DNA from 2 places in the Pseudoduganella sp. SL102 genome. Region 2 is predicted to be linked to the other one. Evidence: predicted binding sites of a transcription regulator. Region 2 holds the regulator's gene; the other holds the start of a gene.
What was found. The regulator LexA, encoded in region 2, represses DNA repair genes until DNA is damaged. The targets are predictions, from matches to a motif close to ACTGTATNNNNATACAGT.
Positions count from the first base shown of each region.

Region 1: the regulator LexA is predicted to act here: its motif matches at 7,059-7,076, upstream of OU994_RS12755 (VRR-NUC domain-containing protein).

Region 1 is NZ_CP115554.1:2,976,008-2,985,639, reverse strand. Features, by position in the region: tRNA gene OU994_RS12810 (tRNA-Leu) at 1-72, shown strand, start outside; gene OU994_RS12805 (NF038122 family metalloprotease) at 464-1,585, shown strand; tRNA gene OU994_RS12800 (tRNA-Leu) at 1,760-1,844, shown strand; gene OU994_RS12795 (hypothetical protein) at 1,835-2,122, shown strand; tRNA gene OU994_RS12790 (tRNA-Leu) at 2,145-2,229, shown strand; gene OU994_RS12785 (NF038122 family metalloprotease) at 2,403-3,497, shown strand; tRNA gene OU994_RS12780 (tRNA-Leu) at 3,588-3,672, shown strand; tRNA gene OU994_RS12775 (tRNA-Leu) at 3,759-3,843, shown strand; gene OU994_RS12770 (ATP-binding protein) at 3,952-6,144, shown strand; gene OU994_RS12765 (hypothetical protein) at 6,186-6,404, shown strand; gene phaP (TIGR01841 family phasin) at 6,441-6,992, shown strand; gene OU994_RS12755 (VRR-NUC domain-containing protein) at 7,284-8,933, shown strand; gene OU994_RS12750 (ATP-dependent DNA helicase) at 8,930-9,632, shown strand, end outside.
Region 2 is NZ_CP115554.1:6,041,133-6,050,764, forward strand. Features, by position in the region: gene OU994_RS25545 (DUF47 domain-containing protein) at 1-467, opposite strand, end outside; gene OU994_RS25550 (replicative DNA helicase) at 544-1,929, opposite strand; gene rplI (50S ribosomal protein L9) at 2,511-2,963, opposite strand; gene rpsR (30S ribosomal protein S18) at 2,997-3,287, opposite strand; gene priB (primosomal replication protein N) at 3,318-3,608, opposite strand; gene rpsF (30S ribosomal protein S6) at 3,624-4,010, opposite strand; gene lexA (transcriptional repressor LexA) at 4,355-5,038, shown strand; gene OU994_RS25580 (cystathionine gamma-synthase family protein) at 5,329-6,570, opposite strand; gene purF (amidophosphoribosyltransferase) at 6,879-8,399, opposite strand; gene OU994_RS25590 (CvpA family protein) at 8,440-8,928, opposite strand; gene OU994_RS25595 (SPOR domain-containing protein) at 8,964-9,632, opposite strand, start outside.

The DNA.
Region 1 (9,632 bases), 3.1 Mb from region 2:
AATTGGTAGACGCGCATGGTTCAGGTCCATGTGCCGCAAGGTGTGGGGGTTCGAGTCCCTCCGTGGGCACCACTCTACCGGATACCGGGCTGTTTCAGCCCCGAGGCAAACCTTGATGGCAGTGCTGAGTATGCACTGCAAGCAGCCTCCGTGAAAAAGCCGTGAATCGAAAGATTCACGGCTTTTTTCGTTTACAGCCCGCTCTCGCCATCTCGTCCGGAAATAGCAGTTCGTTATCAATAAGTAAATTACAAAAAAAACATTTTCTTATTGCCGAGCTTGTATTTCCCCGATAATCTTTCTCGTCCGCGGCATACCGCTGCCGCATGGACGATCCGGGCGGATTGCAAAAGACCTCGACTTTCCGACTCCCCGGTAACGCCATCCGCGTGCTCATCCAGCCCGGCAGAAAGGCCATTCGCGCCCTTTCCCGACCAGTTCTTCCAGTCCGACCAACAATTAGATGTTCAAGAAAACAAGGAGATGCATGAAAACGATTGCAAAAATGATAGCGCTCGCCCTGGCGATCGGCGCGGCCACGACCGCCAGCGCAGCGCCGGTATTCAATTTCCAGTTCACGGCCGGCACTTCGGCGCAGGCACAACAAGGGTTCATCACCGCGGCCTCGCGCTGGTCCAACCTGCTGGCCGACGATGTGACAATCAATCTGACGGTCGGCTTCAATCCACTGGCTGGCGGGACGATCGCACAGGCCCTCTCTTCGCGCTCGCTGTTCTACTATTCGGGCTTCCGCGGAGCGTTGATCGAGGACGCCAGTTCCCGCTTCGACGCGATGGCCACCAGCAGCCTTCCCGGCGGCGGCACGTTCGGCATGCTGCTGAACCGTACATCGGACAATCCGAACGGCGCCGGCAGCGCCATCCCCTACCTCGACAATAATCACAGTCTCAACAACTCCGTCGTGGCCATCACCAGCGCCGAGGCCAAGGCGGTCGGCCTGGTGCCGATCGAGGAGACATTAAGCGGATGCATCGGCACCTGCGACGGCTTCATCCAGTTCAACAGCAACTTTGCCTTCGACTTCAATCCGCATGACGGCGTGCAGGCCGATGCGTTCGACTTCGTCGGCGCCGCCGCGCATGAAATCGGCCACACACTGGGCTTCACCAGCGGCGTCGACGCGCTGGAATACTTTTCCACGCCCCCTGAGCTGCACCCGGCGGACGCGCTCCCGTTGGTTTCCGGACTGGACCTGTTCCGTTATTCGGAGCAAAGCGCCGCCGCGGGCGTGATCGACTGGACCGCGGACGATCGCGAGAAATACTTTTCGATCGATGGCGGCGCCACGGGCATCGCGACCCTCTCCACTGGCCAGGCACACGGCGACGGCCACCAGGCCAGCCACTGGGAGGATGGCAAGTACATCGGCCTGATGGATCCCACTGGCGGCATGGGCGAGGTACTGGTCATTTCCGGTGAAGACCTGCTGGCGCTGGACGCGATCGGGTGGGACGTGTCGCCTGTTCCTGAACCATCGAGCTATGCAATGCTCGGTGCCGGCCTGATGCTGCTTGGTGGCCGGGCGGTACGCAAATCGGCACGGAAGAAGCCAATGACCTGCTAGCAGGTCATTGGCTTCGAATGCCCCACCAGGACGGTAGCTTGGTGCCTCGAGGAGACCCGTGCGCCTCGTCGCCGGCAATGTTTGCAAAGAGTACAAATTCCTCTTGCTCAACAGCGCTCCAGCCGCTATGATGCGTGCCTCGTTGCAGTACATCGCAGCGAATGAGTCAGCAGTGCCCACGTGGCGGAATTGGTAGACGCGCATGGTTCAGGTCCATGTGCCGCAAGGTGTGGGGGTTCGAGTCCCTCCGTGGGCACCACTCTACCGGATACAGGAAAAAGCCGTGAATCGCGAGATTCACGGCTTTTTTCATTGGCGCGCTCGGCGGCGGGAAGACTTTCCGCTTCAGCCCATGACACCCACCCCTCCCTTGCCGCACAAAATACGCTTTTCGATGATTCGCGCCGTCATTATGTCGGCGAAATCCGCACCTCCCGCCGCAAGATCAAACTTTATAAAAAAACAAATATTTTTATTGCTGAGTTTGTAATGCATCGATATTATTCCAGTGCGCAGCAGAGCATCGCGGTGCATTGATAGCGCAGCGGTTTCACGCTGTGCCCACGTGGCGGAATTGGTAGACGCGCATGGTTCAGGTCCATGTGCCGCAAGGTGTGGGGGTTCGAGTCCCTCCGTGGGCACCACAGGTACAGGAAGAGCCGGGATCTGGGAGTCCGCGGCTCTTTTCTTATCCCGTCGGCCGTTTTGACATGCCGGCGCATTCGCGCCGTCAGCACCTGCATGTCCCGTCGGGCAGAAAGCTGCGCACGCTTCTTGCCTATATAAATTTGTCCAACAACATTTCAGGGAACAAGACATGAAAAAGCTCGCATCCGTCCTTGCACTGGCCAGCGCCTTCCTCGCCGCCGGCTCCGCCACTGCCGCTCCGACGTTCAATTTCCAGTTCGTCGCCGGCACTTCGCTCCAGGCGCAACAGGGCTTCATCGAAGCTGCGAACCGCTGGTCCAGCGTGCTGACCGACAATGTGGTGATCAACCTCACGGTCGGCTTCAATCCGCTGGCGCCGAACATCCTGGGCCAGGCGCAGTCGGCCCGCGAATCGTATTCGTACTCGGAGTTCCGCGACGGACTGGTCGGCGATATCTCGTCGGCCAATGACGTCACGGCCACCGGCAGCCTGTCCAGCGGCAATTCGTTCGGCATGCTGCTGAACCGCACCGCCAACAACCCGAACGGCACGGGTAGCGCCACCACCTATGTCGACAATGACGGCGACGCCAACAACGCCGTCGTGAACGTCACCTCGGCATCGGCCAAGGCGATCGGCCTGGCGACGTCGGGGCAAACGCTGCAAGGCTGCATCGGCAATTGCGATGGCTTCATCCAGTTCAACAGCCAGTTCACCTTCGACTTCAACCCGAACGATGGCGTCAGCTCCGGTGCCTACGACTTCGTCGGCGTGGCCGCGCACGAGATCGGCCACACGCTGGGCTTCACCAGCGGCGTCGACGTGCTGGACTTCAACTCCACCGCGCCGGACTTCTACAACGACGACGAATTCGTCTTTGTGTCCAGCCTGGACCTGTTCCGCTATTCGTCGGAAAGCGCGGAAGAAGGCGTCATCGACTGGTCCGCGGACAACCGCGACAAATACTTCTCGATCGATGGCGGCGTGACCGACCTGGCTGGCTTCTCCACCGGCGTCGAGCACGGCGACGGCCGCCAGAACAGCCATTGGAAAGACGACCTGTACATCGGCCTGATGGACCCGACCGCCGGCCTGGGCGAAGTGCTGGCCATTTCGCAGGAAGACGTGCTGGCGATGGACGTGATCGGCTGGAACGTGTCGCCGGTACCGGAACCATCGACCTACGCGATGCTGGGCGCCGGCCTGCTGCTGCTGGGTGGCCGCGCACGCAAACTGGCCAGGAAATCGAAAAATATTTCGTAAAAACAAAAATGATGGTTGACGGATCGGGTGGCGGCCTTTAAGATGCGTGCCTTCTGTTGCTGAACACCGCAACGAAGCAAGGAAAACAGGGCCCACGTGGCGGAATTGGTAGACGCGCATGGTTCAGGTCCATGTGCCGCAAGGTGTGGGGGTTCGAGTCCCTCCGTGGGCACCAAGTCCTGTTTTCGACAGCTTGTTCGATAGGCTTTTCGAGACATCGGGCAGCAGCAGCAGCAGTAGGCAGCAATGAGCAGCATCAGTGCCCACGTGGCGGAATTGGTAGACGCGCATGGTTCAGGTCCATGTGCCGCAAGGTGTGGGGGTTCGAGTCCCTCCGTGGGCACCACTCTACCGGATACCGGGTTGAAGAAACCCTGAAACGCCGTCGGTTCGCAAGAACCGGCGGCGTTTTTCTTTGCCCACCATCATCGTCCACATGGTCTACACTTTGCCCATGGCCAGCACGCCCCCCACCGATACGCCGAATACCATCCTGGTCGCCAGTGCGGCCGGCTTTCCCGCGCTGGAGCGGGCGCTGGAGCGCGCCGGCTTCCACGTCGGCGTCGTCAACCGGGGCGACAGCGCACTGGCCGCCATGGAAGCGGCACCGCCCGATGGCCAGGTGGCGCTGGTATTGCTCGACGCGGCCCTGGCCGGCAGTGCCCGGATGGAATTGTGCGCGCGCCTGGCGGGCGCCGTACCGGTGCTGGTGATGTCGGCCGCGCCGTCGGACGAGGAACAGGAACAGGCCTTGCAGGCCGGCGCGGCCGGCTACGTGCGGCTGCCTTGCGCGCCGGAAGACCTGGTGGAAAAGGTGGCGGTCGAACTCCGGGCGCGCCTGGCCTGGTTGCCGGTCAGCGGCCCGCTCGATACCGGCACCCTCGAAGTCAACTACCACGCGCTGCTGGCCGGATCGCCCGATGCGATCATCCTGTTCGACGCGGCGCGCGGCCTGCCGGTGGACGTCAACCGCAACGCCGAGCGGATGTTCGGCCGCAGCGGCTCGGAACTGATGCGCATGCGCCTGGCGGACCTGTGCCCTGCCCGGCAGCCTGACGGGACGCCATCGGCCGATGCGGTCGATGCGCTGGTGGCCCGCGGGCTGGCCGGCGATATCCGCATCTTCCCGCTGACCTTCCAGCACAGCAGCGGGCGCCACATCGATGGCGAATTGCGCCTCGTGGTACTGGAAAAAAGCGGCTTGCGCCTGCTGCACATGCGCGTGGCGGACGTGACGGGCCAGCGCATCGCCGAGGCACTGCGCACGGGCCAGAACCGGCTGCTGGAAATGATCGCGCGCGGCGCCCCGCTGCATGACATCCTGGCCAGCCTGCTGCGCCTGATCGAAGGCCAGGCCCCCGGCCTCGTCTGTACGGTGCTGTTGCTGGACGAGGATGGCGTGACCGTGCGCGGCGGCTCGGCACCGAGCATGCCGCCGGAATTCCTGCGTGTCTTCGACGGCTTGCTGATCGGCCCGGATGTCGGCTCGTGCGGCAGTGCCATGTTCCGCCGCGAACCCGTGGTGGTGGCGGACATCGCCCGCGACCGGCGCTGGCACGGCTGGCAGGAACTGGCCGCGCAGTACGGCCTGCATGCCTGCTGGGCCATGCCGATCCTGACCGACCGCCAGACCGTGCTGGGATCGTTTGCGATCTACTATCGCGACGTGCGCCTGCCCCGCGCGGACGACGAGCGGCTGATCGGCGTGGCCGTGCACCTCGCCGGCATCGCCATCGAGCGTACCCGGCGCGAGGCCGAACTGGCGCGGCACCGCAATCACCTGGAAGAACTGGTGGCGGCGCGCACCGCCGAACTGCGCAGCGCGAAGGAGCGCGCCGAACTGGCCAGCGCCAAACTGGCCGCCACGCTGGACGACCTGCACAAGACCCAGGATGAACTGGTGCGCCGCGACAAGCTGGCCGCGCTGGGCGGCCTGGTGGCCGGCGTGGCCCATGAACTCAATACGCCGATCGGCAACACGCTGACGATCGCCAGCGCGATGAGCGAGCGGCTGGGGGCGCTGCGCGCCGGCATGACAGCCGGGCTGCGCCGCTCCGACCTGGAACAGTATCTCGCCCAGGCCGCCGAGGCCGACGAGGTGGTGGTGCGCAACCTGCGCCGGGCCGCCGCCCTGATCGCCAGCTTCCGGCAGGTGGCCGTCGATACCGCCAGCTCGCAGCGCCGCCAGTTCCGGCTGGACGAATTCATCGCCGAACTGGTCCTGCCCCTGACGGCCGGCACGGCGGCGCCCCGCCCGCGCGTGGTGCAGGACATCGCGCCCGGGCTGGCGATGGACAGTTATCCCGGCCCGCTCGGGCAAGCCGTGTCGGCGCTGTTTGAAAATGCCGTCATCCACGGGCTGGATGGCCGCGACGGCGGTGCTGTCACCTTGTCCGCCCGTGCGCTGGGCGATGGCATGATTGCGTTGTCGGTGGCCGACAACGGCGCAGGCATCGCTGCCGACATTCTTTCCCGGGTGTATGATCCGTTCTTTACTACCCGGCCCGGTGCCGGCGGCTCGGGCCTCGGCCTGCACGTGACGCACAATATCGTCACCGGCGTGCTGGGCGGCCGGATCGCCTTGGACAGTGCGCCAGGCAGCGGAACCACGTTCACGATGACGCTGCCCGTGGTCGCTCCCCGCTGATTGCCGGCCCGTCAACCTGCCTTGTCTACCCGGTTTTCTCCATGGTGCCCTTGCCCACTCTCCTGAAACGATTCGTGTTTGCCGGCGTCCTGCTGCTCGGCATGGCGGCCACCGCCGCGCCCGCGCCCTGGTGGCTATGGGAAAGCGTGGGCGGCAGCGGCGCCAAGGTCTGTTCGCAGACACCGCTCGGCCCCGGCTGGCGCAAGTTGCTGGGTCCGTACAAGGATTCTCGTTGCGAGAAGTTGATTCGTGTTCAATAATGGCCCGACAAGCTTTTTCACACCGATGGAGGAGACATGTTTCAGAATCCCGAGCAGTTCGCCCAAGCGACGAAAACCCTGTTCGAGTTCCAGCTCGACACCTTCAACACCCTGACCAGCAAGGCGGTGCAAGGCCTCGAGCAGGTACTGCAACTGAATATCGATACCGCCAGGAGCAGCGTCGAAAAGAACCTGGCGGCCGGTCGCGAGATGAGCCAGGCCGCCGATCCGAAGGCGGCGATGGCGGCGGCCAGCGCCAGGATGCAGAACCTCACCAATGTCGCCGAATACAACCAGCAGGTCGGCCAGATCCTGGCGGAAATCCATAGCGAATTCACCACGGCAGCCGAAGCCCACCTGGCCGAAGCGCGCAGCAACCTCACGGCGCTGATCCATGACGTGACGAAAAACGTGCGGCCCGGTTCCGAGAACGCGGTACAAATCGTCAAGACGGCCATCGACAACGCCTTCGCCGGCTATGAGCAGGTCACCAAGGCCACGCGCCAGGCGGTAGCGGCGTTCGAGGAACAGCTGGCGAAAGCGGCGGCGCTCGCCGAACAGCAGAAAGCTGACCAGACCAAACACTGACTCTGGTTCCCGGCGTAACGGTATTTGCGCCACACAGGGCTGTGCAAGCGGCGGGAGAAGCGATAGACTGTATATAAATACAGTTCATCGCTACTCCCGCCGTTTTTCGTTGCCGTGCTTAACTGCATCGTTGCTTTTACTGCGTCGTTGCTTTTACTGCGTCGTTGTTGTTACTGCATCGTTGTGTCCTGTATTAGCTGCCTGTGCGCCATGCCGCGCACTGTTCGTCGTCATTTGTTCCTTGTTCCGCCTTTTCGCCTTCGCCTTTTTCTGTTTCCCTCCCGCTGTTCGATGAAACCCGTCCTGGAAAACCTTTTTTATTACCTGGATAATTTCCACCGGGTGCTTGAATGGATCGGCGAACGCTACGCCGACCTGCTGGACGGCGAGGAACGCGACTTCATCGACCGCTTCCCCGCCCTGCCCCAGGCTTCGCGCGCGCTGTTCGTCCGCATGGTCATGCGCAAGGGCCAGCTGTTCCGCGCCTCCAAGCTGGTCTACGAGGAAATCGGCTGCCCCCGCGCCGCCGCCGCGCCGCTGGCGGAAACCGGCTGGATCGTCGTCGATCCCGCCGTGTCGCTCGACGAACTGTTCGACCTGCTGCAAAAGCCGGAGCTGTGCCAGGCATTCGGGCTGGCTGGCGCGCTGCGCTCGGCGCGCAAGGAAGCGCAGCTGGAAGCGCTGCGCGCCGAACATGCTGACGAGCGGCTATTCTCGGCCTGGTGCCGGAATGCCGCGGCGCTGGATGAAGCCTACCGCATCGTCGCGAAACCGCTGTGCGACCGGCTGCGGCTGATCTTCTTCGGCAACTACCACCAGGACTGGACCGAGTTCGTGCTGTCCGACCTCGGCGTGTTCCGCTTCGAGCAAGTGGAGATCTCCGACGCGGCGCGGGGTTTCCGCACGCGCCGCGACATCGACGATTACCTGCGCCTGCACGCCTGCCGCGAACGCTTCGGCAACGGCGAGGCACCGCTGGACGTGCTGCGGGACGTGCCGCCGCCCGGCACGGATAACGAATGGCTGGCCAGCCGCCGCCACAAGCTGCTGTTCCAGATGGGCCAGCAGCTGGAAAAGCTGCGCGACTGGGCCGGCGCCTGCGCCGTCTACGACGATTGCGCCTATCCCGGCGCGCGGGCACGGGCCATCCGCGTGCTGGAGAAGGATGAGCAGTTCGGCGCCGCCTGGGAACGGCTGCAGGTGGCCACGGCCGCGCCGGAAAGCGAGGCGGAACGCCAGCACCTGCTGCGCATGGCGCCGCGGCTGGCGCGCCGCCTCGGCCACCCGCGCGGCACGGCCGGCAAGCCGGTGCCGCCGGCGCGCCTGGACCTTGCGCTGCCCCAGCCCGACGGCCAGTGGTGGGTCGAAGGCGTGGTGCGCGACCACCTGAACCGCGATGAAGCGCCCGTCTTCTACGTCGAGAATGCGCTGATCAATTCCCTGTTCGGGCTGCTGTGCTGGGATGCCGTGTTCGCCGCCATTCCCGGCGCGTTCTTCCACCCGTTCCACCACGGTCCGGCGGACTTGCACAGCGCCGACTTCCACCGCCGCCGTGCCGCCCAGTTCGATGCCTGCCTGGCGCAGCTCGATGACGGCAGCTACCCCGCCACGATCCGGCGCAACCTGGACGCCAAGCGGGGCATCTCGTCGCCGTTCGTGTTCTGGGGCGCGCTCGATGGCGCGCTGCTCGACCTGGCGCTGCACTGCATCCCGGCCGCGCACCTGAAGCAGGCATTCCTGCGCATCCTGCAGGATGTGAAGGCCAACCGCACCGGCTTCCCGGACCTGATCCAGTTCTGGCCGGCCGAGCGCCGCTACAACATGATCGAAGTGAAGGGCCCCGGCGACCGGCTGCAGGACAACCAGCTGCGCTGGATCGATTACTGCGCGCAGCACCGCATGCCCGTCACCGTCTGCTACCTGCAATGGGCGCCGCAATGACGGATGCGGCACCGGGTCCCGTGGCGCAGTACACGGTTGCCGTGCGCGCGCTGTGCGAATTCACCGCCAAGGCCGGCGACCTGGACCTGCGCTTCACGCCCTCGCCCACCGCGCAGGAAGGCATCGCCGGACATGGCGTGGTGACTTCCCGGCGCGACGACGACTACCAGCGCGAGATCGCCTTGACGGGCGATTTCGGCCCGCTGCACGTGCGCGGCCGCGCCGACGGCTACGACCCGAAGCGCAACCAGCTGGAAGAAATCAAGACCTTCCGCGGCGAGCTGGAACGCATGCCCGGCAACCATCGCGCCTTGCACTGGGCGCAGCTGAAGGTGTACGGCCACCTGCTGTGCGCGGCGCGTGGCCTGCCATCGCTGCGCCTGGCGCTGGTCTACTACGATATCGGTTCGCAGAAGGAAACCCATCTCGTCGAGGAACACGGCGCCGCGGCGCTGCAGGCGTATTTCGAAGAACAGTGCGGCCGGTTCCTGGCCTGGGCCGAAGCCGAACTGGCGCATCGCGCCGCGCGCGACGAGCAGTTGCAGGCCCTGCGCTTTCCGCATGCCGATTTCCGGCCCGGCCAGCGCGAACTGGCCGAAGCGATGTACAAGGCCAGCACCCGCTCGTGCGCGCTGCTGGCGCAGGCGCCGACCGGCATCGGCAAGAGCATCGGCAGCCTGTTCCCGATGCTGAAGGCGG
Region 2 (9,632 bases):
TCGGCGTCCGATTCCAGGCGGTCGATTTCCTCGCAGATGCCGACGATGTCGCGGGCATTGTCCATGTTCGACAGCAGGGCCACCGCTTCCTTGACCTTCTCGCAGCAGGCCAGCACCAGTTCGGCCAGGCGCTTGGCTTCCGGCGTGACGGCGTGCAGGTCGTACAGCGACACGGTCTGGCCGGCGTCTTCCATCATGTCCAGGATGTCGTCCATCTTGGTGATCAGCTTGTGGATGTCGTCCCGGTCGATCGGCGTGATGAACGTCTTGTGCAGCAGGTCCACCGTGGTGTAGGTGATCTTGTCGGCCTGTTTCTCGATGCTTTCGATCGCATGCACGCGGTTTTCCAGGTCATCGAAATTGGTCATCAGGCCCAGCATTTCTTTCGCGCCCTTGACGCACAGTTCAGCATGCTGGTTGAACAGGTCAAAGAATTTGCCCTCGGTGGGCATCAGGCGTCCAAACATTTTATTCTCCGTTGGTTGATTCGGGGGTGCTGCCAGGGCCGTTGCTCTATACGGCCCCTTTTGGTGCTGCCGGGTATCAGTCGCCCTGGTAGATCGACAGGTTACCGGTGTAGTTGCCGAACTTGGTGTACATGCCCATCCACGTGAGTCGGATCGCGCCGATCGGGCCGTTACGCTGCTTGCCGATGATGATCTCGGCGGTACCCTTGTCCGGCGAATCGGGGTTGTAGACTTCGTCGCGGTACAGGAAGATGATCACGTCCGCATCCTGTTCGATAGCGCCGGATTCGCGCAGGTCGGACATGACGGGACGTTTGTTGGGTCGCTGTTCCAGCGAGCGGTTCAGCTGCGACAGCGCGATCACCGGGCAATGCAGTTCCTTCGCCAGGCCCTTCAGCGACCGCGAGATTTCCGAGATCTCGGCGGCGCGGTTGTCGCCTGCCTGCGAGCCCGTCATCAGCTGCAGGTAGTCGACGATGATCAGGCCCAGCTTGCCACACTGGCGCGCCAGGCGGCGCGCGCGCGCGCGCATCTCGATCGGGTTCAGCGCCGGCGTCTCGTCGATGTACAGCTGGGCTTCGTTCATTTTCTGGATCGCGTGCGTCAGGCGCGGCCAGTCTTCGTCGTTCAGCTTGCCGGTACGCAGTCGATGCTGGTCGAGCTGGCCAACGGAGCCCAGCATACGCATCGCCAGCTGCGCGCCACCCATCTCCATCGAGAAGACGGCGACGGGCAGGCCCGCTTCGATCGCGACGTTTTCACCGATGTTGACGGAAAATGCCGTCTTGCCCATCGATGGGCGGCCGGCCACGATGACCAGGTCGCCGGGCTGCAGGCCGGACGTCATCTTGTCCAGGTCGGCAAAGCCGGTCGGCACGCCGGTGATCTCGCTGCCGCTGTCGCGGCTGTACAGTTCATCGATGCGCTCGACCACCTGGGTCAGCAGCGGCTGCACCGCGGTCCAGCCGGACGAGCCGCGCGCGCCCTGCTCGGCGATCGCGAAGATCTTCGACTCGGCTTCGTCGAGCATCTGCTTGACTTCCTTGCCCTGCGGGCTGAACGCGTTGCCGGAGATTTCGTCGGCCACCGTGATCAGCTGGCGCAGCACGCCGCGGTCGCGCACGATCTCGGCATATCGGCGGATGTTCGCCGCCGATGGCGTGTTTTGCGCCATCGCATTCAGGTACTGCAGGCCGCCCACTTCATCGGCCTTGCCCAGCATCGTCAGCGCTTCGAACACGGTGATCACGTCCGCCGGCTTGCCGGCATTGATCAGGCGGACCATCTGTTCGAAGATGATCCGGTGGTCGTAGCGATAGAAATCCTCCGCGTGCATGAAGTCGGCGATGCGGTCCCATGCGGCGTTATCGCGCAGCAAACCGCCGATCACCGATTGTTCGGCTTCGATGGAATGTGGCGGGATACGGAGGGAATCGACTTGCGGGTCGGATGGGGCATTCATGGCGCGCATTATACCTGCATAAGCAGGCCAAAGTTCATAATGGTTGGCAAGATCGCTGCCCTGCGGGCAGCTTTCGCGACAGCCTTGCAGCGGCCGTGCATCGTCGCTCTACCTGTCTGTTATAGCAGCCAAATGGCGGGCCTGTCGCCCTTCATGCGGCAGCGCGGACGGTGGCGATAACGGCACGGACGATGGTGGAAACAGCGCGAGTGATGGTGGAAACAGCGCGAATCCTGGTGGAAACAGCGCGAATCCTGGTGGAAACGGCACAGGCTTGCGCGAAGGGTTCCGGGGCTGCGTGGAAACGGCTCGCGGAAACGGTTCGTGGAAACGGCCAGCGGTCACGGTTCGCGGATCTGCATGCGCGGTATCGCTGCCCGTCCTGGTGCGGCGCGGCGCATCGTTTCGCCTGTCACCGCGTCACGGCTTCTGTGCCTGCAACTGAGCCGACAAGCGAGCCGATAAGCGAGCCGATAACTGAGCCGATAACTGAGCCGATAAGCGGGCCGGCAATAAAAAAGCCGGGCGAACCCGGCTTTTTTACATGCACGACTGTCTTACCGAGGAAAAGATCCCGGTAATCAGGCAGCTTCGCCCACGACGGCGACGGTCACGTCGACCACCACGTCCGTGTGCAGCGACACCGACACCGGGTGCTCGCCGGTAGTCTTCAGCGGGCCGTTCGGCAGGCGCACGGCGGCTTTCTCGACCGGGAAACCGGCCTTGGTCAGCGCTTCGGCGATGTCGAAGTTGGTGACGGAGCCGAACAGGCGGCCATCGACACCGGCTTTTTGTGCCACGGTCACGGTCATGCCGTTCAGCTTCTCGCCCTGGCCTTGTGCGGCAGCCAGCTTTTCAGCGGCGGCTTTTTCCAGTTCGGCGCGCTTGGTTTCAAACTCGGCCACTGCGGCCGTGGTGGCGCGGCGTGCCAGTTTTTGCGGGATCAGGAAGTTACGTGCGTAGCCGTCCTTGACCTTCACCACGTCGCCCAGGTTGCCGACGTTGATAACTTTTTCCAGCAGAATGATTTGCATAATGTTCTCCAGTTCTATCTGTACTGCTGCCGATTAGGCGTGGTGCAGATCGGTGTACGGCAGCAGGGCCAGGTAGCGCGCGCGCTTGATCGCGGTATCCACTTGACGCTGGTAGTGCGCCTTCGTGCCGGTCAGGCGTGCCGGCATGATCTTGCCGTTTTCCTGGATGAAATCTTTCAGGGTGTCGACGTCTTTGTAATCGACTTGCTCAACGCCAGCGGCGGTGAAGCGGCAGAACTTCTTACGCTTGAACAGCGGGTTCTGCTGTTTGCGCTTTTCTTTCAGCTTGGCTTTGTTTTTGTCGAACTTTTTACCGAATGCCATTTTAGGCTCCTGTATTAAATATTGTGTCGCTCAGGCGGCACGAAAATCAATGATGTGAAAAACCAGGCTCTTGCTGTTGCGGCTTTTCCTGGCAAGGAACCCCGAAAATTCGTAGGCACCTCCCAGTGGCGCGGCGCTGAAACGGCCTGAAATCTCTCCCGCGGCGACCGCGGCGATTTCAAATTCCGTCTGGCGGGCAATGCCTGCCTCGACCTGCTGCGAACTGTGCTGCAATACTGCATTCACGATTGGCAGCCCGGCGGGGGTGTAGCGAATGACTTCCCGCTCGGCGATCAGGCCGGTGAACCTCAGCTCGTTCAGCAAGACTCCCCGGATTTAGGCTGCAGCTGCTGCAGGAGCGGCCGCGGCTTCAGCGCGGTGGCTCTTGGCGGCGTCTTCACGCTGGACCGACTTCATCATCGGCGAAGGAGCGGTTTCCGCTTTCTTCATCTTGACGGTCAGGTGGCGCAGCACGGCATCATTGAATTTGAACGCGGTTTCCAGTTCGACCAGAGTGTCGTTGTCGCACTCGATGTTCATGCAGATGTAGTGAGCCTTGGCCAGCTTCTGGATGGAGTACGCCATTTGACGGCGGCCCCAGTCTTCCACGCGGTGCACGTTACCGCCGCGCGAGGTCACGCTGGCTTTGTAACGTTCGATCATCGCGGGCACTTGCTCGCTCTGGTCCGGATGGACGATAAATACGATTTCGTAGTGACGCATGCAAACTCCCTTAAGGACTGTTGATAGCCCACCCTGGCGTCAAGACAGGTGTGGGAAGAGGTAAGCCCGCAAGCATAGCAGGAATTTTCAGCGATTGCTAGCCACCGGGAAGGCCCTCACCCCTGCCGCAGGGCCGAGAACGCGCGCTCCGGCGCGCTGCGCGGCAGGGCCGAATCCCCAGAGCGGGCGCCCTTTTCCCGACTATTTCCGCCGCCCACCGTGCCCTTCGGCCGGATTCCGCAAATATTTCATGTTCGAACGGTGTTTTCCCTTGCATTCCCTTTAGCACTGTACAAAAATACAGACTGTTCATATCCACAGCTAATTTCACGGCTATTCGCATCATGATCAAGCTCACCGCTAGGCAGGAACAAATTCTCAACCTGATCAGGGATGCCATCGAGTCCACCGGCTTCCCGCCAACCCGCGCCGAGATCGCCGCCGAGTTGGGGTTCAAGTCGGCCAACGCGGCCGAGGAGCACCTGAAGGCGCTCGCGCGAAAGGGCGCGATCGAAATCACCGCCGGCACGTCGCGCGGCATCCGCCTGCTGGGCGATCGGGCGGCGCGCCCGGCATCATCCACGTCATCGTCGACACCATCACAATCCGGCTTCGACTCCCTGCCGCAAGTGCCGGCGGCATTGCTGATGCAATTGCCGCTGATCGGCCGCGTGGCCGCCGGCTCGCCGATCCTGGCGCAGGAAAACCTGGAAAAAACCTACAGCGTCGATCCGGCCCTGTTTTCGGCGAAACCGGATTTCCTGCTGAAGGTGCGCGGCGAATCGATGCGCGATGTCGGCATCATGGACGGCGACCTGCTGGCCGTGAAGAAGGTGGACAGTGCCAAGAACGGCCAGATCGTCGTGGCCCGCATCGGCAGCGAAGTCACCGTGAAGCGCTATCGCCGCACCGGTTCCACCATCGAACTGCTGCCGGAAAATCCCGACTTCAAGGTGATCACCGTGACGCCGGAAGACGAGTTCGCGCTGGAAGGGCTGGCCGTCGGGCTGCTGCGCACCTGGCATTGATGGCCGTTTGCATTGATGGCCGTTTGCATTGATGGCCATTGCATTGATGGCCATTGCATTGATGGCCATTGCATCGAAAGCCACCCGCGGGCCGGGCGTCAATTATCCGGCTGCCCTTCTCGTCCATCACCCGCTTGGACTGACTGACGCTTGGACAGGCTGACGCTTGGACAGGCTGACGCTTGGTCAACTGATGGCACTACGCGAAAAACCCTGCTGAAGTACGGCGGCGCCTGACTCCGGCTGGCGCGACGGTTGCGGCATCCAGCCGCGGCCGTCGCGCCGGCACATCATGCGTCCAGCGCCTGCCGGAAATCCTCGACCAGGTCGGCGGTATCCTCGATGCCGACCGATACGCGGATCAGCGATTCCGCAATGCCCATCGACGCGCGGCGCTCGGCGCCCATCTCATAGAAGATCGTGTGCGCGACGGGAATCACCAGCGTGCGCGTATCGCCCAGGTTGGACGCCGGCACGGCGATCCTCAGGCGGTTCAGGTAATCGAAGCAGTCGATGCCCTCGCGCAGTTCAAAGCTGAACAGCGAGCCATAGGCCTTGAACAGGTCGGTGGCGATGCCGTGCTGGGGATGCGACGGCAAGCCTGGATAGTGCACAGCCGCCACGCGTGGATCGGCCGCGAGCATGTTCGTCACGGCCACGGCGTTGGCGCAGGTGCGCTCCATGCGCAGCGCCAGCGTTTCCGCGCCCACCGCGATGTGGTGCGCCGCTTCCGGGCCCAGCGAGGCGCCGAAGTCCCGCAAGCCCTTGGCACGCACTTGTGTGATGCCCCACATCGCCGGCGCCGCCTTCTTGTAGTTCTCGAAAATGTTCGGGAAGCGCTGCCAGTCATAGGCGCCGGTATCGGTCAGCGCGCCGCCCAGCGCGTTGCCGTGGCCGGCGATCGACTTCGTCAGCGAATTGACGACCAGGCCGGCACCCACGGTTTTCGGCTGGAACAGGTACGGCGTGGTCATCGTGTTGTCGACGATGTACAGGATGCCCTTCGCGGCGCACAGCGCGCCGATACGCTCCAGGTCGGCAATCTGGGTGCGCGGATTGGCGATCGTTTCCACGAACACGATGCGCGTGTTGTCCTTCAGCGCGCTTTCGACGTTGGCGACATCGGTCGCATCGACGAAATCGACGCCGACGCCCTGCCCTGCCACCGTCTGCCACAGCGAATTCGTGTTCCCGAACAGGAAGGACGACGACACCACGTGGTCGCCGGCGCGCAGCAGCGCCTGGAACACGGCGCCGATCGCCGCCATGCCGGTGGCGAAGCACAGCGTGGCCACGCCGCCTTCCATCTTGGTGATCTTTTCCTCCAGCGCGGAGACGGTCGGGTTGCCCTGGCGGCCATAGCGGAAGCCCGGCTCGCGGCCCTGGAATACCGACGCCAGCTGGCGCGCATCCGTATAGCCGAACGCCACGGACGTGTGGACGGGCTTGTGCAGCGAACCCTGCTCGATGGTCTTCTGGCGGTCGCCGTGCAGGATCGTGGTGGTGAAACCGTAGTTTTTCTTTTCGCTCATATCGTCGTGGAGAAAGGTCCCAGCCAGCGCTGGTTGTTTTACAACACCGGGGGGCGTAGCCGGGATTCCGAGGAGCATCGCTCCTTGCCGGCGTAGCGGTCCTGCCATGCAAGGCAGGATTCCTTCCAGCCCCCCCATTTTGCCAATCCGGGACTGTCCCCGATTTTACGAATCCGGGACTGTCCCCGATTTTACGTTTCGGTTGTTTTACAACGTTGGGGACTGTCCCCGATGTTGCATTCGGTTGTTTTGCAACGGCAGGATAAAGCGTGGGGATACAAAAAGGGCTCCGCGCGGAGCCCTGGTGCTTACGCTTCGGTGGTGGCCGCGTTCAGGTTCAGCTGGGTGCGCGCGGCGTCCTCCACTTTCACCTTGGGATTGTGGCGGGCGTGCTCGATGCGGTCGAGGTAGTCGGCCGATACGTCGCCGGTGATGTACTTGCCGTCGAAGCACGACGCTTCAAAGCTCGTCAGCGCCGGGTTGACATCCGAGATGGACCGCTTCAGGTCGTCCAGGTCCTGGTAGACCAGCGCGTCGGCGGTGATTTCCTTGCACACTTCCTCGACGGTGCGGCCGTGGGCGATCAGCTCGTCGCGGGTCGGCATGTCGATGCCGTACACGTTCGGATACAGCACCGGCGGCGCGGCCGAGGCGAAGATCACTTTCTTGGCGCCCGAATCGCGCGCCATCTGCACGATCTCGCGGCTGGTGGTGCCGCGCACGATGGAATCGTCGACCAGCAGCACGTTCTTGCCCTTGAACTCGTCGCCGATGGCGTTCAGCTTCTGGCGCACCGATTTCTTGCGCAGTGCCTGGCCCGGCATGATGAAGGTGCGGCCGATGTAGCGGTTCTTGATGAAGCCTTCGCGGTATTCCTTGCCGAGGCGCAGCGCCAGCTGGATCGCGGCCGGGCGCGACGAATCGGGGATCGGCATGACGACGTCGATGTCGTCGGCCAGGCCTTCGCGCTTGATTTTCTCGGCCAGGTATTCGCCCATCTTCAGGCGGGTACTGTAGACGGAGGCGCCGTCGATCACGGAATCGGGGCGCGCCAGGTACACATACTCGAACACGCACGGGTTCAGCGTGGGATTGTCGGCACAGATGCGCGCGTGCAGCTTGTTGTCGGCATCGATGAACACGGCTTCGCCTGGTTCCACGTCGCGCACGAAGTGGAAGCCGGCGCCTTCCAGCGCCACCGATTCCGAAGCCAGCATGTATTCGGTGCCGTTCTCGGTTTCATTGATGCCCAGGCAAAGCGGACGGATGCCGTGCGGATCGCGGAAGCCCAGCAGGCCGACATCGGCGATCTGCGCCACGGCCGCGTAGCCACCGCGCACGCGGCGGTTCAGCACGGTGACCGCGTCGAACAGGGTGCCGGCGTCCAGCGAATAACCGGTGGTGGCGCGCATGATTTCGTGGGCCAGCACGTTCAGCAGCACTTCCGAGTCGGAATCCGTGTTGATGTGGCGGCGATCGTTCTTGAACATCTCGGTCTTGAGCTGTTCCCAGTTCGTCAGGTTGCCGTTGTGGGCCAGCGTGATGCCGAACGGCGCGTTGACATAGAACGGCTGCGCTTCCTCTTCCGACGACGAGCCGGCCGTGGGGTAGCGGCAGTGGCCGATGCCCGAATTGCCCATCAGCGAACGCATGTTCCGTGTACGGAACACGTCGCGCACGAGGCCATTGGCCTTGTGCATCGAGAACATGCTGCTGTGATTCGTTGCGATACCGGCCGCATCCTGGCCGCGGTGCTGCAACAGCAGCAGCGCGTCATACAGCAGCTGGTTGACAGGTTGATGGGAAACGACGCCGACAATGCCACACATATTGTGCTCCTGAACAGGGTGCTGCTTGATGTAAGAAACTCTAAAATTGCACATGCTGCGCCACGGCAGCGGGAAGGAACGGTTTCACGGTGCGCACGCCCGTTTCCGCGATGGGGGAGAACATGGCCTCCCGCCAGAAGTCCTGCTGCGGGATCGACGTCATGCCGCACAATATGACGCCCGCCAGCACGATTACAAGGCCGCGCCCCAGGCCGAACAGGCCACCCAGTCCGCGGTCCGCCAGCGACATGCCGCCCGCCTCGATCAGTGCCGACACGGCCATCGACAGCAGCCCCATCAGGATGCGCACGCCGATGAACAGCGCCAGGAACGCCACGATCAGCCGCACGATCTCGCCTGGAATCACGGCTGGCAACAGCGCCGCCAAAGCCGCGCTGTACGCGTTGGCCACCACGAAGGCCACGATCCAGCCCAGCAAGGACAGCATTTCCTTGACCAGGCCGCGCAGCGTGCTGACGATGATGGAAGCGATCAGCACGAACAGCACCACGTAATCGAAAATCGTCACAGGAGCAATGAAAAGGTCAATGCCACGGCATCACGTCACGCCGGGCTCAGGCTGCCGGACAGGCCGATCTTCTGCAACTTCGCCTTGGCCTTCTCGGCTTCCTCGCGGCTGCCGAACGGCCCCACTTTCACGCGGGTCAATTCACCGGACGGCGATTTCTGCGTGAACGACTTGATGCCCGCATCGCGCAGCTTGCCCTGCAATTCCTCGACCTTGTCCTTGGCGGCCAGCGCGGCCACCTGGATCACGTAGCGGCCGCTGTCGGCGGGCGCCGCGGCTGGCGCGGCCTTCCCTTCCAGCAGGGCCAGGGCGCGTGCCGCGTCGTCCGTTTTCGGCACCGGCTTCGCTTCAGGCCTGGCTTCCGCCTTCGGTTCGGGTTTCTTCGGTTCCGGCCTGGCTTCGGCCAGCTTTTTCGGCTCCACCTTGGGCTCGTCCCAGCCAGCCACTTTCGCCTCGTGCTTCGGCTTGGGTTCGGGCTTGACTTCCAGCTTGGCCACTTTCGGCGGCTCGGTCTTCACCGGGGCGGGCCGTTCCTCCAGCTTCGGCAGCGGCCGCGGCGGTGCGGCGACGACCGGCGTATGGTCTTCCGGCTCGACGATTTCCTCGCTCTGGTCGAGCGCCTCGGCCTGGGCGGTCTTGGCGTCGGCCAGGGATTCTTCCGGTTCCTTGGCGTCAGCGACAGCGGCATCCTCGGCTGCAGTGTC